Regions from separate parts of the Pseudomonas sp. GCM10022186 genome, predicted to be linked through region 1. Evidence: predicted binding sites of a transcription regulator. Region 1 holds the regulator's gene; each other region holds the start of a gene.
What was found. The regulator sigma-54, encoded in region 1, starts transcription at its own class of promoters, with help from an activator protein. The targets are predictions, from matches to a motif close to ANTGGCATNNANNTTGCTNT.
Positions count from the first base shown of each region.

Region 2: the regulator sigma-54 is predicted to act here: its motif matches at 2,906-2,925, upstream of ACFPU0_RS21270 (CmpA/NrtA family ABC transporter substrate-binding protein).
Region 3: the regulator sigma-54 is predicted to act here: its motif matches at 2,745-2,764, upstream of glnK (P-II family nitrogen regulator).

Region 1 is NZ_JBHSOU010000001.1:18,091-23,660, forward strand. Features, by position in the region: gene pmbA (metalloprotease PmbA) at 1-625, shown strand, start outside; gene ACFPU0_RS00085 (HPr family phosphocarrier protein) at 696-968, opposite strand; gene rapZ (RNase adapter RapZ) at 985-1,842, opposite strand; gene ptsN (PTS IIA-like nitrogen regulatory protein PtsN) at 1,852-2,316, opposite strand; gene hpf (ribosome hibernation-promoting factor, HPF/YfiA family) at 2,327-2,635, opposite strand; gene ACFPU0_RS00105 (RNA polymerase factor sigma-54) at 2,720-4,216, opposite strand; gene lptB (LPS export ABC transporter ATP-binding protein) at 4,364-5,089, opposite strand; gene lptA (lipopolysaccharide transport periplasmic protein LptA) at 5,089-5,570, opposite strand, start outside.
Region 2 is NZ_JBHSOU010000063.1:44,449-50,018, reverse strand. Features, by position in the region: gene ACFPU0_RS21280 (CmpA/NrtA family ABC transporter substrate-binding protein) at 1-418, opposite strand, end outside; gene ACFPU0_RS21275 (ANTAR domain-containing response regulator) at 969-1,547, opposite strand; gene ACFPU0_RS21270 (CmpA/NrtA family ABC transporter substrate-binding protein) at 1,568-2,782, opposite strand; gene ppnN (nucleotide 5'-monophosphate nucleosidase PpnN) at 2,953-4,335, opposite strand; gene ACFPU0_RS21260 (2-dehydropantoate 2-reductase) at 4,615-5,570, opposite strand, start outside.
Region 3 is NZ_JBHSOU010000002.1:332,974-338,543, forward strand. Features, by position in the region: gene sutA (transcriptional regulator SutA) at 1-215, opposite strand, end outside; gene ACFPU0_RS02230 (secondary thiamine-phosphate synthase enzyme YjbQ) at 292-717, opposite strand; gene ACFPU0_RS02235 (ammonium transporter) at 855-2,174, opposite strand; gene glnK (P-II family nitrogen regulator) at 2,209-2,547, opposite strand; gene ACFPU0_RS02245 (accessory factor UbiK family protein) at 2,958-3,221, shown strand; gene ACFPU0_RS02250 (YifB family Mg chelatase-like AAA ATPase) at 3,258-4,754, shown strand; gene betT (choline BCCT transporter BetT) at 5,252-5,570, shown strand, end outside.

The DNA of each region.
Region 1 (5,570 bases):
GGTGCCGGTGCTGTTCGCCGCCGAGCTGGCCACCGGCCTGTTCGGCAGTTTCCTCGGCGCCATTTCCGGCGGCAACCTCTACCGCAAGTCGTCCTTCCTCGAAGGCGCGCTGGGCCAGCGGCTGTTCCCCGAATGGGTCACCATCGACGAGCGGCCGCACATTCCCCGCGCCATGGCCAGCGCCGCCTTCGACAACGACGGCCTGGCCACCTATGCCAAACCTTTCGTGGAGAAGGGCGAACTGGTGTCCTACGTCCTCGGCACCTACTCCGGCCGCAAGCTGGGCCTGCCCAGCACGGCCAACGCCGGTGGCGTGCACAACCTCTTCGTCAGCCACGGACTGGAAGACCAGGCGGCACTGCTGCGGCGCATGGGGCGCGGCCTGCTGGTGACCGAGCTGATGGGGCAGGGGCTGAACATGGTCACCGGTGATTACTCCCGTGGCGCCGCCGGCTACTGGGTGGAGAACGGCGAGATTCAGTTCCCGGTGCAGGAAGTGACCATCGCCGGCAATCTCAAGGACATGTTCCGGCAGATCGTCGCCATCGGAAGCGACCTGGAAATGCGCGGCAACATCCGTACCGGCTCGGTGCTGATCGAACGGATGACCGTCGCCGGGAGTTGAGTGGCATCCGGCCAAATGAAAACGCGCCCTGATGGGCGCGTTTTTCATGTGGCCGGCAGAGGGCGGGAGGTCATTCGCCTTCGTCGAACTTGTTGTTGATCAGTTCGATCAGCGCATTGAGGGCGTCGTCGTCCTGCTCGCCCTCGGTATGCAGGTGAATGGGCGTGCCCTTGCCCGCGGCCAGCATCATCACGGCCATGATGCTCTTGCCGTCCACCAGGCTCTCGGGAGAACGGCCCACGCGGATCTGGCAGGGGAAGCGGCCGGCCACGCCGACGAACTTCGCCGCTGCACGGGCATGCAGGCCAAGCTTGTTGATGATGGTGATCTCGCAGGCTGGCATCGCGGTTCCAATCCTTCTAGCTGAGGTCGCGGTGGCGAACCTGGACGTTCTTCAAACTGGGTTTCAGGGCGGCTCCCAGGCGCTCGGCGATATAGACCGAGCGGTGATGACCACCTGTGCAGCCGATGGCGATGGTGACGTAGGCCCGGTTGCTCGCGGCAAAGCGTGGCAGCCACTTGTTCAGGTAGCCGAGGATATCCTGGTACATCTCCTCGACGTCGGGTTGCGCGGCCAGGTAATCGGCGACCGCTTGCTCCAGCCCCGAATGGTCACGCAGTTCCGGCTTCCAGTAGGGATTGGGCAGGCAGCGCACGTCGAACACCAGGTCGGCATCCACGGGCATGCCGCGCTTGAAACCGAAGGACTCGACCAGGAAGGCGGTGCCGGGCTCAGGCTGGTTCAGCAGGCGAAGCTTGATGCTGTCGCGCAGTTGATACAGGTTGAGGTGCGTGGTGTCGATCTTCAGGTCGGCGAGATCGGCGATCGGCGCCAGCAGCGCTTCCTCGTCCTTGATGGCTTCGGCGAGGGAGCGGTTGTCATTGGTCAGCGGGTGGCGTCGACGCGTCTCGGAGAAGCGCTTGAGCAGGGTGTCGTGGTCGGCGTCGAGGTAGAGCACGTCACATTTGATATGGCGACTGCGCGCCTCTACCAGCAGTTCGGGGAAGCGTTGCAGCTGGCTCGGCAAGTTGCGCGCGTCGATCGACACGGCGACCTTCGGCTCCAGCAGCTCCGTGTGCAGGAGGGCGCGTTCGGCCAGTTCGGGCAGCAGGCCGGCGGGCAGGTTGTCGATGCAGTAGAAACCGTGGTCCTCGAGAACGTCGAGGGCGGTACTCTTGCCCGACCCGGAACGGCCGCTGACGATGATCAGGCGCATGGCGAGGCCCTAGCGTCCGCTCTGAACGTCCACGACCACCTGGTACAGGCTGGTGCTGTCCGGAGCCTGCCGCAGGCGCTCGCGCACATCGCTACGGTCGAGCATGCTGGCGATCTGGCGGAGCAGTTCAAGGTGTTCGTCGGTGGCGGCTTCCGGGACCAGCAGGACGAACAGCAGATCCACGGGCATGCCATCGATGGCGTCGAAATCGATCGGAGCGTCGAGGCGGAGCACGGCGCTGATAGGCGCCGTGCAACCGGTGAGACGACAGTGGGGAATTGCAATGCCATTGCCGAAGCCGGTGGACCCGAGCTTCTCCCGGGAAACCAGGCTCTCGAAGATATCCTGGTTATCGAGGTCGGGAAGGTCACGGGCGACCAGCTTGGCGATCTGTTCCAGAACACGTTTCTTGCTGCCACCCGGCACGTTCACCAGGGAACGGCCGGGGGTCAGGATTTGCTCGAGTCGAATCATGGGGAAGGGGTCAGCGGGCGGTAGCACCCTGCTGGCGGTTAAGCTGCTTTTCCTTGTGCTTGATCAGTTGGCGATCGAGCTTGTCGGTGAGCAGGTCGATTGCCGCGTACATGTCTTCATGTTCCGCGTTGGCAACGACTTCGCCGCCGGCGATGTGCAAAGTGGCTTCGATTTTCTGTTTGAGTTTCTCGACGTTCATGATCACCTGCACGTTGGTGATTCGGTCGAAATGGCGCTCCAGACGGTCGAACTTCTCGACAACGTAGTTGCGCAGGGCGTCGGTCACATCCAGTTGATGTCCACTGATGTTGACTTGCATACCGCTTTCTCCTTATTGCCCGTGTAGAAGAGACAGGCTAACGGGCCTGCCACCGGAACACTTTGGCGTGGGTCAATTTCCGCGTCACATCAGTCGCTTCCGTTCGCTGGAAGGCGCTATCCCAAGGGACTCGCGATACTTGGCTACTGTGCGACGGGCCACTTGAATGCCCTGTGCCTCCAGTAAACCAGCGATCTTGCTGTCACTCAACGGCTTTTTCGGATTTTCCGCTGCGACCAGTTTCTTGATGATGGCGCGGATCGCGGTAGACGAGCATTCGCCGCCTTCCGAGGTGCTGACATGGCTGGAGAAGAAGTACTTCAGCTCGTAGATGCCGCGTGGAGTGTGCATGTATTTCTGGGTGGTCACGCGCGAGATGGTGGACTCGTGCATGCCCACTGCTTCGGCGATGTCGTGCAGCACCAGGGGCTTCATCGCCTCTTCGCCATACTCGAGAAAGCCGCGCTGGTGCTCGACGATCTGGGTGGCGACTTTCATCAGGGTTTCATTGCGGCTCTGCAGGCTCTTGATGAACCAGCGCGCTTCCTGGAGCTGGTTGCGCATGAAGGTGTTGTCGGCGCTGGAGTCGGCGCGACGGACGAACCCGGCATAGTGCGGATTGACCCGCAGGCGCGGCACGGCCTCCTGGTTCAGCTCCACCAGCCAGCGTTCGTTGTGCTTGCGCACTATGACGTCCGGTACCACGTACTCGGGTTCGCTGGCTTCGATCTGCGAGCCGGGGCGCGGGTTGAGGGCCTGGATCAGTTCGATGATCTGGCGCAGCTCGTCTTCCTTGACCTTCATGCGTCGCATCAGCTGGCTGTAGTCGCGGCTGCCGAGCAGGTCGAGGTAGTCGCCGGCCAGGCGCTGGGCCTCGCCGAGCCAGGGGGTGTTCGACGGCAACTGGCGCAGTTGCAGGACGAGGCATTCGCGCAGGTCGCGGGCGCCGACGCCGGCGGGCTCGAATTGCTGGATGCGATGCAGCACCACTTCGACTTCATCCAGCTCGATGCCGAGCTCGGCGTCGAAGGATTCGGCGATCTCGGCGAGGGATTCCTCGAGGTAGCCGTCGTTGTTGATGCAGTCGATCAGGGTGACCGCGATCATCCGATCGGTATCGGACATGGGCGCCAGGTTGAGCTGCCAGAGCAGGTGGCTCTGCAGGCTTTCACCCACCGACGTGCGCGAGGTGAAGTCCCACTCGTCGTCATCGTTGCTCGGCAGGCTGCTGGCGCTGGTCTGGTAGACGTCTTCCCAGGCGGTGTCGACGGGCAGCTCGCTGGGAATGCGTTCATGCCATTCGCCATCTTCGAGGGCTTCGGCATTGGTCGCGACGCTGGACTCCTGGAAGTTCACTTCCTGGCTGCCGGGGTTGGGCAGCTGGTCGCCTTCGGCCATGGGGTCGGAGGTGTCGAAGTCGTCTCCATCCTCCTGCCGTTCGAGCATGGGATTGGATTCCAGCGCCTCCTGGATCTCCTGCTGCAGGTCCAGGGTGGAGAGTTGGAGTAGGCGGATGGCCTGTTGCAGCTGCGGGGTCATCGTCAGCTGCTGGCCCATCTTGAGGACTAGCGATGGTTTCATGGCAGGGGGCTTAGCACCTTATTCGCCGGCGCTCGCGCGCCATCCACTACAGGGCGCGTTGAGCGCCACCAGAAGCAAATTATATGCCTGACCTTGAAGGATTTTCCTAGTTACCGCAAGTCGTCCGGCAGACGAATTCGCCTGCGGTTACAGGCGGAACTCGTGGCCCAGGTAGACGTCCTTCACCAGCTGGTTGGCCAGGATGGCCTCGGCATCGCCTTCGGCGATCAGTTGGCCTTCACTGACAATGTAGGCGGTCTCGCAGATATCCAGGGTCTCGCGGACGTTGTGGTCGGTGATCAGCACGCCGATGCCCTTCGCCTTGAGGTGGTGGATGATCTGCTTGATGTCGCCCACGGAGATCGGGTCCACGCCGGCGAAGGGTTCGTCCAGCAGGATGAACTTGGGGGAGGTGGCCAGCGCGCGGGCGATTTCCACGCGGCGGCGCTCGCCGCCCGACAGGCTCATGCCGAGGCTGTCGCGGATGTGGCTGATGTGGAATTCCTGCAGCAGGCTTTCCAGCTCCTTGCGGCGTCCGGCGCGGTCGAGGTCCTTGCGGGTCTCGAGGATCGCCATGATGTTGTCCGCGACGCTGAGCTTGCGGAAGATCGAGGCTTCCTGCGGCAGGTAGCCGATGCCGGCACGGGCGCGGCCGTGCATGGGCTGGTGGGTGACGTCCTGCTGGTCGATCAGGACGCGGCCCTGGTCGGCCCTCACCAGGCCGACGATCATGTAGAAGCAGGTGGTCTTGCCCGCGCCGTTGGGGCCGAGGAGGCCGACGATCTGACCGCTGTCGATGGACAGGCTGACGTCGCGGACCACCTGGCGGCTCTTGTAGCTCTTGGCCAGGTGCTGGGCTTTGAGGGTCGCCATTACTGTGCTTTCTGCTCTTTCTTCTTCGGCTGGATCACCATGTCGATCCGCGGTCGCGGAGTGCTGACATTGGCGCCGGTGGCGCGGCCCGCATTGACGATCTGGCGCTGGGTGTCGTAGACGATCTTCTCGCCTTCGAAGGTGTTGCCTTCCTGGACCACCTTGGCCTGGTCGAGCAGGATGATGCGCTCGTTGGCGGCGAAGTACTGGATGGTCAGGCCATAGGCCTTGACGATTTCCTTGTCCACCGCCGGCTTCTGTTCGTAGTAGGCAGGCTTGCCCACCGAGGTGAAGACTTCGACGTCGCCGTTGGCGTCCTGGGTGATGGTGACAGTGTCGCCGGTGATCTTCAGGGTGCCCTGGGTGATCACCACATTGCCGCGGTAGACCGCGACACCTTGCTTGTCATCGAGCTCGGCGCTGTCGGCCTGCACGCGAATCGGCTGATCGCGGTCAGAAGGCAGTGCCCAGGCGGCGGCAC
Region 2 (5,570 bases), on a different contig from region 1:
GGTTCAGTCCCATGAGCACCGCCATGTTCTTCTGCGGTCCGGCGACGCCGAGCTGGGAGCTGTACATCATGCCGTAGAGCACATGGGAGGCATCCAGTTCGCCGGTGTTCAGCTTGTCGCGCACGCCAGCCCAGGAGGCCTCCTTGCTGGGTTCGATAGAGAGACCGTACTTGGCGGCGAAGCCCTGGGTCGCGGCTACCACCACCGAGGCGCAGTCGGTGAGGGGAATGAAACCGACCTTCAGGGCGGTCTTTTCCGGTGCATCCGAGCCGGCGGCCCAGGCCGCGCTGCGCAGGAAGCCAGGGGCAGAGAGGCCGAGGGCGGTCACGCCGCCGACAGTGCCGGCAATGGCGATGGATTGCTTGAGGAAGTTGCGACGGCTGTTGTTAACCGGGTCTTTGGAATCACGTTCGCTCATCAAAGTTGTCCTTGTAGGAAGGCAAAAACAAAAACGGCGCACGCCAGGGCTCCCGATAGGGGAAGGAGCTCTGACGGACGCCGTTGTCCGTGATCCGCGGCCCACCGCCGTTGGCGCGCTACGCAAGATTCTGCAGGTGGAATTGCAAAGGCCTTGCCAGTTTGCCCGGCAGGCCCAAGGCCTGGCTGGGGCAGGCTTCGGCAGGTTATGAATGCCTTTTGAATCAGTAGCTTGCTGGTTGGATGGAGCAGAAGGGCAGGCTGGCGGGACTGGGCCATATGCGTGCGAAGGGAGAGCGGCCTGATCGGTTTTGGTTCGCTCGGCGGTTCAGGCCAAGGGTGGATGACGCTCTTTTCATCCACCACCGGAGGTGAGGTTGGCCGCGTGGGTGGAGGTGAAGATCGATTGTGTGGGGGCGAATTCATTGGCTAACGACTGCGAAGCAGCCCCTTGGCTCGAAGCCCCATGGCGGGCCTGCGGCCCGCTCAGCGAATGAATTCGCCCCCACAGAGGACAGCCAGGCTCCTGCGTGCCTGGTCGGCTCTAAAACTCAGACCCCGAGCATCTCGTGGGTGGCGATGATCTGCTCGGCCACCTGGATCAGCCGCTGCTGGCGTCCCATGGCCTGGCGGCGCATCAGGGTGTAGGCGTCGTCCTCGGCGCAGTTCTTCATCTTCATCAGCAGGCCCTTGGCCAGCTCGATGCGCTTGCGTTCGGCCAGTTGGGTGTCCCGCGCCAGCAACTGGGCGCGCAGGGTCTGGTCGGCCTCGAAGCGGGCCATGGCCACCTCCAGGATCGGCCGCAGGCGCTCGGCATGGATGCCTTCGACTATGTAGGCACTGACCCCGGCCTGGATCGCCTGGCGCATCAGGTCCGGGTCGTGGTCGTCGGTGAACATGACGATGGGGCGGGGCTGGTCGCGGCTGACCATCACCACCTGTTCCATCATGTCGCGGCCGGCGGACTCGGTATCGATCAGCACCACATCGGGGCGCGCCGCCTCGATGCGTTCGGCCAGGTCGAGGCTCAGGCCGGTCTCGTCGAGGACCTCGAAGCCGGCATCGGTCAGGGCATTGCGCAGGCGGCCGACCTTCTTCGGGGTGTCGTTGATCAGGAGAATGCGGAGCATGGCGGGTTCATCTCCAGGCATCAGAGGGCAAGGGCGGTGGCGGCGGCGCTGCGCCCATGGATGGCGAAGCTGCGGGCATAGCCGGCCGGGTCGCTGCCGTCCCAGGTGCCGCCGTCGAACAGCCGCGAGTGGCGCATGGGCTGCTCGGGTACGGCGATGCCCAGGGCTTCGGCGGCTTCCCGGTAGAGTTCGAGCTGATGCACCTGGCGGGCCACGGCGAGATAGTCCGGGTCCTCCCTGAGCAGCCCCCAGCGGCGGAACTGGGTCATGAACCAGATGCCGTCGGACAGCCAGGGCATGGTGGCCTCGCCGTCGGCGAAAAAGCGCAGTGGGTGGGCATCGCGCCAGGCATGGCCGAGGCCGTCCTCGTAGAGCCCGAGAAAGCGCGGCTGGATGGCCGAAAGCGGTGCATCGAGGTAGTCGCTGCCGCTGATCAGCCGGGCCGTGCTGCGCTTGTTCTCGTCGTTGGCATCGATGAAGCGGCTGGCTTCCAGCACCGCCATGGTCAGGGCGCGGGCGGTGTTGGGGTACTGCTCGACGAAGGCGCGGGTGCAGCCCAGCACTTTCTCCGGGTGGTCGGGCCAGATCATCTGGCTGGTGGCCAGGGTGAAGCCGCGTTTCTCGTCCACCGCCAGCGCGCCCCAGGGGCCGCCGGCGCAGAAACCATCGATGTGCCCGGCCTTGAGGTGCTGGACCATCAGCGCGGGCGGCAGCACCACGGTGTTCACGTCTTGCAGCGGGTGGATGCCCTGGGCCGCCAGCCAGTAGTAGAGCCACATGGCATGGGTGCCGGTGGGGAAGGTCTGGGCGAAGGTCAACCTTGCACCCCGCTGGCGCACGCGCGCGGCGAGGGCCCCGGCGTGGGTCACGCCGGCCTGGCGCAGGGTTTCGGAGAGGTTGATCGCCTGGCCGTTCTGGCACAACCCCATGAGGATCGCCATATCGGTGGGCGCGCCACCCAGGCCCAGGTGGATGCCGTAGACCTGGCCATAGAGCGAGTGCGCGGCATCCAGTTCGCCGCACAGCAGCTTGTCGCGCAGGGCGGCCCAGGACGTCTGGCGCTGCAGTTCGAGTGTCAGGCCGTAGGGCTGGGCGAAGCCCTGGGTGGCCGCGACTATCAGCGAGGCGGAGTCGGAAAGGGCCATGAAGCCCAGGTTCAATGTGCGCTTTTCCGGGGCATCGCTGCCCGCGACCCAGGCGAGGGCGTCGTTACGGGTGCAACTCTTGTCGGTCATGTCGTTGGTCCCACCACTGAACGAAAAAGGCGCCGCCCCGGCCACCCGGGGATTGGTGGCCGGAAACGACGCCATCGTCTGTGAACCGACTCCGCCGTTGGAGCGGGTTCTGGGGCTGGAGCGTTAGCAAGCGATGTGCCAGCAGGCCGTACCGGCTGGCGCCGGCGGGATCAAGCCGAGTTCTGCACCACCCGGTAGCAGGGCACGTAGGCCGCGCCGCCCGGCAGCTTCATCCGGTGCTGGCGAACGAAGGCCTTGAGCAGGTCGTCCAGCGGCTGCATCACCGCGGCATCGCCGTGGATCTCGTAGGGGCCGTGCTGTTCGATCAGGCGGATGCCCTTGTCCTTCACGTTGCCGGCGACTATGCCGGAGAAGGCCCGGCGCAGGTTGGCGGCCAGTTCGTGGGCGGGCAGGTCGCGGCTGAGGTCGAGGCTGGCCATGTTGTCGTGGGTGGGTTCGAAGGGGCGTTGGAAACGCTCGTCGATCTTCAGCAACCAGTTGAAGTGGAAGGCGTCGTTGCGCTCGCGGCGGAACTGCTTCACCGCCTTCAGGCCCTGGGCCATCTCGATGGCCACGGCGGCCGGGTCGTCGATGATGATCCGGTAGCGGCTCTGCGCGGCTTCGCCCAGGGTGGCGCCGACGAAGGCGTGCAACTGCTCCAGGTAGGCGGCGGCGCTCTTCGGCCCGGTGAGGACCAGGGGGAAGGGCAGCTCGCGGTTGTCCGGGTGCATCAGGATGCCGAGCAGGTAGAGGAACTCTTCCGCCGTGCCGACGCCGCCCGGGAAGATGACGATGCCGTGGCCGACGCGCACGAAGGCCTCCAGGCGTTTCTCGATATCCGGCAGGATCACCAGCTCGTTGACGATGGGGTTGGGCGCTTCGGCGGCGATGATGCCCGGCTCGGTCAGCCCCAGGTAGCGGCCGCCGTGGGTGCGCTGCTTGGCGTGGCCGATGGTGGCGCCCTTCATCGGCCCCTTCATCACGCCGGGGCCGCAGCCGGTGCAGACGTCCAGATGGCGCAGGCCAAGTTCGTGGCCGACCTTCTTGGTGTACTTGTATTCCTCGGTGCTGATGGAGTGCCCGCCCCAGCACACGACTATCTTCGGCTCCACGCCGGCGCGCAGGGTGCGGGCGTTGCGCAGCAGGTGGAAGACGTAATCGGTGATGCCCTGGGAGCTGTCCAGGTCGATGCGCCGGCTCTTCAGTTCGTTCTCGGTGTAGACGATGTCGCGCAAGGCGCTGAACAGCATCTCGCGGGTGCTGGCGATCATCTCGCCGTCGACGAAGGCATCGGCCGGCGCGTTGATCAGCTCCAGGCGCACGCCGCGGTCCTGCTGGTGGAGGCGCACTTCGAAATCCCGGTAGGCGTCGAGGATGGTCTTGGCGTTGTCGATCTGCGCGCCGGTGTTGAGGATGGCCAGGGCGCACTGGCGGAACAGCTGGTACATGCGGCCCGAGCCGGCTTCGCTGAGCTCCTGCACTTCCAGGTGGGAGAGGGTTTCCAGGCTGCCCTTGGGGCTGACCTGGGCATTGATGACGTGTCTTTTGGCCATTCGATATTTCCTTGAAGCGAAGCCGGAGTGCCAGGCAGCCACCCACGGCGGAATACGGTGCGCCCTTGTCCATGGCGCGAATTGCGGCGGTCGTTCTTATCTGTGCATTGCGAGGTTACGGATTTGTGTCGCGGAGATTCTTCTCAGGTCCCAGGGTCAGGTAATAGCGAGATTAGTGTCTGTCTGACAAGGAATTTCTTGGCGATGTCTCTTCCGTACGGCACTTCACCCAAGGGTGGAAGTCCACGAGCTGGAGTTCCACCACCGGGGTGATCCCGATCAGCCCCGCACCTGCGCCAGCAGGGCATCGCCCGACCAGTTGCGCTGCCCGCCCCGCTCCGCGGCATGCACCAGTTGCAGCAGCCTGGCGTTGACCGGTGCCTCGCGGTGCAGGCTGTGGGCGAGTTCGAGGATCTCCCCCTGCAGGTAGTCGATTTCCGTCTTGCGTCCGGCGACGAGATCGTCCTGCATGGAGGAGCGGGCCAGCGGATCGAGGGCGAGCATGCGTTTCGCCGCCAGGCGGAACAGCGCGTCAGGGGCGTCCAGCAGGGTTGGAATCCATTGCGCCGGCAGCGGCGTCAGGCGGGCGAGGTGCTGGTGTTTCGCTTCCATCAGGGCCAGGCCTTCCCGTTGTGCGGCCGCCAGCACCTGGCGATAGGGGCGCTGCAGCAGTTCGTCGCGCAGGGGCAGGCCGGAGAGGGCGTTCACCGCGTTATTGAGGTTGAACAGCAGCTTGGCCCATTGCACGGCCTGGATGTCCTGGTGTTGCACCAGGGGCAGGCCGGCGCGCTCGAATGCCGACAAGACCGGGTCGAGCAACGGCGAACGCCCGACCTGGAGGGTGCCCTCCGAGCCCTGGTGGAAGTGGCCGGGGGCGATCTGCGCAACGTTGAAGGGGACTGACCCGAGCAGCACCTGCCGATCCGGCAGGTGGCTGGCCAGCAGTTCGCCGTTATGCAGGCCGTTCTGCAAGGTCAGCAGCGGGGTGGATGCGCCGAGGTGGGGAGCCATGGCGTCGGCGGCGCTGGCCGTATCCCCGGATTTCACCGTGACCAGCACCAGGTCGGCGTCGGCCACTGCCGACGGGTCTCGGGTGAAGTCGACCATGTCCGGCGCCAGGCGGGTTTTCCAGCCATGCAGGTCGCTGAGCGTCAGGCCTTGCCGGGCCACGGTTTCCAGCATGTGGCTGCGGCCGATGAAGCGCACGCTGGCGCCGCCGGTCACAAGGCGCCCAC
Region 3 (5,570 bases), on a different contig from region 1:
TCCATCGCCTTGGCCAGGGCGTCACGCTCTTTCTGCTTGGCTTCGATGCTGGGCATCTCTTCGACTTCGACCGCGGCCTTGGCCTTGCCCTTCCCGGAGGGGGCAGCTACCTCGCCTTCGTCGTCGCTGTCGCCATCATCGGCTGCAGCCAGCTCTTCGCCGTCATCCTCGTCGGCCGCTTCCAGCTCGTCTTGTTCCAGTTCTTCGTCGCTCATGTTCTACCTCATGCCTTGCCAAAGCAGGTTAGTTATAGCCCAGCTGCGCCAGCTTTCTAACGCTGCCGGAAAATTTTCAGGGCGCCTCGCCGTGCAAGGTCGCCAGAATCCTGCGCGCACCGCCCTGGTCGCGGTGCTCGCCCAGGTAGACACCCTGCCAGGTGCCCATTGCCAGTCGCCCGTCTCGGACCGGCAGACTCAGCTGGCAGCCGAGAAGGCTGCCCTTGAAGTGCGCGGGCAGATCGTCCGGCCCTTCATAATCATGTTCATAGCCGCTTTCACCCTGGGGCACCAGCCGATTGAAGAACCGCTCGAAATCCCGCCGTACCGCGGGATCGGCATTCTCATTGACCGTCAGGGAAGCCGAGGTGTGCTGCAGCCAGAGGTGCAACAGACCGACGCGACAGCGCCGCAGTTCCGGCAATGCCGCCAGTATTTCCTCGGTGACCAGGTGGAAGCCACGCGGCCTCGGGCGCAAGGTGATCAGGGTCTGCCACCACATCCGCAAATACCTGTCTCGGCTCTTACGGGCGGCATTCTAGCGCGGCCGCTGAAAAAGCAAAGGGCGCCTTGCGGCGCCCTTTCGGCTTTCTTCCCGACTGCCTCGCCGGCTTCCGCCGGACGGGGAAATCATCGGGATCAGAGGTTGTAGCCACGCTCGTTGTGCTGGGCCAGATCGAGGCCGACGGTCTCTTCCTCGTCGTTGACCCGCAGGCCCATGACCACGTCCAGAACCTTGAGGATCACGAAGGTGATGATGCCGGTGTAGACCACGGTGAAGGCCACGCCTTCGAACTGGGTCAGCAGCTGGGCGCCGATGTCTTCGACGGTGCCGAAGCCACCCAGGGCCGGAGCCGCGAATACGCCGGTCAGCAGGGCGCCGACGATACCGCCGACGCCATGCACGCCGAAGGCATCCAGGGAGTCGTCGTAGCCCACCTTGCGCTTCAGGCTGGTGGCGCAGAAGTAGCAGACCACGCCGGCCACCAGGCCGATGACCAGGGCACCCATCGGGCCGACGGTGCCGGCGGCCGGGGTGATGGCGACCAGGCCGGCGACCACGCCGGAGGCGATGCCCAGGGCGCTCGGCTTACCGTGGGTCAGCCACTCGGCGAACATCCAGCCCAGGGCCGCGGCGGCAGTGGCAATCTGGGTGACCAGCATGGCCATGCCGGCGGTACCGTTGGCGGCTACCGCGGAGCCGGCGTTGAAGCCGAACCAGCCGATCCACAGCATGGCGGCGCCGAGCAGGGTGTAGCCCAGGTTGTGCGGGGCCATCGGGGTGTGCGGGTAGCCCTTGCGCTTGCCCAGCACCAGGCAGGCCACCAGGCCCGCCACACCGGCGTTGATGTGCACCACGGTGCCACCGGCGAAGTCCAGCACGCCCCAGTCCCACATCAGGCCACCGTTGCCGCTCCACACCATGTGGGCGATCGGGGCATAGACCAGGGTGAACCAGACGGCCATGAAGATCAGCATGGCGGAGAATTTCATGCGCTCGGCGAAGGCGCCGACGATCAGGGCCGGGGTGATGATGGCGAAGGTCATCTGGAAGGTGATGAACACGCTCTCAGGCACCGCATACACCAGGCTGCTGGTGTTCAGGCCGCTGAGGAAGGCCTTGGACAGGCCGCCGACGAAGGAATTGAAGTTGATCACGCCCTGTTCCATGCCGGTGGTGTCGAAGGCCAGGCTGTAGCCGTAGACCACCCACAGGATACTGATCAGGCCGGTGATGGCGAAGCACTGCATCATCACCGAGAGAACGTTCTTGGACCGCACCATGCCGCCGTAGAACAGCGCAAGGCCAGGGATTGTCATGAACAGCACCAGCGCAGTGGCGACGATCATCCATGCCGTGTCGCCGCTGTTCAGCACAACCTCGTCGGCAGCCATGGCCAGGCCGGGGGTGACGAGGGACAAAAGGGCTCCTAGCCCTGCGATCTTACGCAGAGTCATGTTGTTTTCTCCTGGGGCGTTGGGGTTCGGAGGCTTAGATCGCGTCTGTGCCGGTTTCGCCGGTACGGATACGGATGGCCTGTTCCAGATTGACGACGAAGATCTTGCCGTCACCGATCTTGCCGGTATTGGCAGCCTTGGTGATGGCCTCGATGACGCGATCCAGCTGGTCGTCGGCGATGGCCACGTCGATCTTCACCTTCGGCAGGAAATCGACGACATACTCGGCGCCACGGTACAGCTCGGTGTGGCCCTTCTGCCGCCCGAAGCCCTTGACCTCGGTGACAGTGATGCCCTGCACGCCGATCTCCGACAACGACTCGCGCACGTCGTCGAGCTTGAAAGGCTTGATGATGGCGGTGACTAGCTTCATGAAACTTCTCCCGTGTTTGGTTGACTTGCCCCAGGAAAAACGAACCCGGCTCAAGTCTAAGCGCAGTGTCTGGCTTTGTAACGCGTCGGACCGCCCTGGCTCGGCACTCCGACAAAAAAACCAACCGCTTCTGGCGAAACACTCCCCCGCCTCGCCCGGTGCACCGGAACTGCATCGGTGCATGCGTCGCCCTGCATCAAGCAGAATTCTTGCCAGCTCTGCGGAAAGTGCCTTTTTTCAAGCAGATACTGGCCGAATGCCGGCCCAACGCCGCTGGATCGCAGCGCATATCGCACCAAAGGGGTGCGCAACGCCCCATGCCGCTGCTCAAAAAGTGTGCACCGCCCCTCGCCGGTCCGGGTGCGGCGCCCCGTGGTAGACTCCCGCCCATTCACCTACGGAAACCCACCATGCTGCCGCCCAAAGCCCTGCTCGACACCCTCGCTTCCCACGCCTCGCGCCTGTTCAGTGGCGACAGCCCGCTGCCGCGCGCCGAGGTCGAGGCCCAGTTCAAGGTCCTGCTGCAGAGCGCCTTCGGCAAACTCGACCTGGTCAGCCGTGACGAGTTCGACAGCCAGATGGTGGTACTCGCCCGCACCCGCTCCCGCCTGGAGGCCCTGGAGGCCAAGGTGGCCGAGCTGGAAGCCAAGCTGAATCCGCCGCCGGCCGAGTGATCCCGGTCCGGCCGGCGGACCGATCAAGGAGTGATCATGTCCCTGGCCATCGTCCACAGTCGCGCGCAGGTCGGCGTCGAAGCCCCCGCCGTGACCGTCGAAGCGCACCTCGCCAACGGCCTGCCGTCCCTGACCCTGGTGGGCCTGCCGGAAACCGCGGTGAAGGAGAGCAAGGACCGCGTCCGTAGCGCCATCCTCAATAGCGGCTTCGATTTCCCGCCGCGCCGTATCACCCTCAACCTGGCCCCGGCCGATCTGCCCAAGGACGGCGGCCGCTTCGACCTGGCCATCGCCCTCGGCGTGCTCGGCGCCAGCGGCCAGTTGCCGGCTGGGGCCCTGGAACAGGTGGAATGCCTGGGCGAACTGGCCCTTTCCGGCGCCCTGCGTCCGGTGCAGGGCGTACTGCCCGCCGCCCTGGCCGCCCGCGCCGCCGGGCGCACCCTGGTGGTGCCGAAGGAGAACGCCGAGGAAGCCAGCCTGGCCAGCGGCCTGGTAGTGCTGGCCGCCGGGCACCTGCTGGAGCTCACTGCGCACTTCGCCGGCCATACGCCCCTTGCGCCCTTTGAGCCGAAGGGCCTGCTACAGGAGCGCCCACCCTACCCCGACCTCGCGGAAGTGCAGGGCCAGGCCGCCGCCAAGCGCGCACTGCTGGTGGCCGCGGCCGGTTCGCACAATCTGCTTTTTTGTGGCCCACCCGGCACCGGCAAGACCCTGCTGGCCAGCCGCCTGCCCGGCCTGCTGCCGCCCCTGGAAGAAGACGAGGCGCTGGAAGTGGCGGCCATCCACTCGGTGGCCAGCCATGCTCCGCTGCAAACCTGGCCGCAGCGCCCTTTCCGCCACCCGCACCACAGTGCCTCGGGTGCGGCGCTGGTGGGCGGAGGCGGCCGGCCGAAACCCGGCGAGATCACCCTGGCCCACCAGGGCGTGTTGTTCCTCGACGAGTTGCCGGAGTTCGACCGCAAGGTCCTGGAAGTGCTGCGCGAGCCACTGGAGAGCGGCGAAATCGTCATCGCCCGCGCCAACGACAAGGTACGCTTCCCAGCCCGCTTCCAACTGGTGGCGGCGATGAATCCCTGTCCCTGTGGATATCTCGGCGACCCCGGTGGACGCTGCCGCTGCTCCCCGGAGCAGGTCCAGCGCTACCGCGCCAAGCTGTCCGGCCCGTTGCTCGACCGCATCGACCTGCACGTGACGGTAGCCCGCGAAGCCACCGCCCTGGAGCCGCCCACCAGCGGCGGCCCGGGAAGCGAGGAAGCCGCGGCCGAAGTGGCGCGGGCGCGACGCTTGCAGCTCCAGCGCCAGGGCTGCGCCAACGCCTTTCTCGACCTCAAGGGCCTGCGCCAGCACTGCGCCCTGGACAGCGCCGACCGCAACTGGCTGGAAGAGGCCTGCGAACGCCTCAACCTGTCCTTGCGCGCGGCCCACCGCATCCTCAAGGTGGCCCGTACCCTGGCCGACCTGGAACGGGCCGAATGGATCGCCCGCCATCACCTGGGCGAAGCCCTGCAGTACCGGCCGGAGCCCATGGCCTGAAGCCGAGGCGTATTGGCTGTTCGCTGTGGGAGATGCCATGTCGACGCAGTAGCCACAAGGGTGGATGTCGCTTTTTACATCCACCAGCGATGTTATGCCGGGCCTCGAATGGTGGACCGGTGAAGCGTGGTCCACCCTACCCAGCCCTGGATCAGTGCCTAGGGTCTGTACGAAAAGTCGTCGAGCGAAGGTCAGGCGAGGCAAAAATCGGTGAGGAAGCGGAGTTAACGAGCTGTTAATGAGCATTCCGAACCGATTTTTAACGAAGCATCACCGAGCGCAGGCACTTTTCGTACAGAGCCTAGGAAAGCCTCGCTCGTTGGGCTTGGTACCTCAGCCCAACCTACGGTCCTGCGAACCCACGCCGCCAGACCAGAGGGAGATTCACAACAAAAACTATCAGAAAATTCCTACCAAAATATTTGCGCTATCGATTGTGCTAGGATTGCGCGCCTTCCGCCCATGGCGGCCATCCGATAACAAGGAGAGCTAGCTCAATGGAGGCAAATAAGTCTTCGCAATCCACCCTCAACCCACCGGTCTTTTTCGGCTCCGCAATACTCATCATCGCCCTGGTGCTCTACAGCACCCTTGCCCGCGACCAGGCCCAGGCCCTGTTCGGCCAGATCCAGGCCTGGATCCTGCTCAATGCCAGCTGGTTCTACGTCCTCAGCGTGGCGCTGATCCTCATCACCGTGGTCTTCCTGGCGGTCAGCCGTTTCGGCGATATCAAGCTCGGCCCCGACCATAGCCAGCCCGACTACACCCACGGCACCTGGTTCGCCATGCTGTTCGCCGCCGGCATGGGCATCGGCC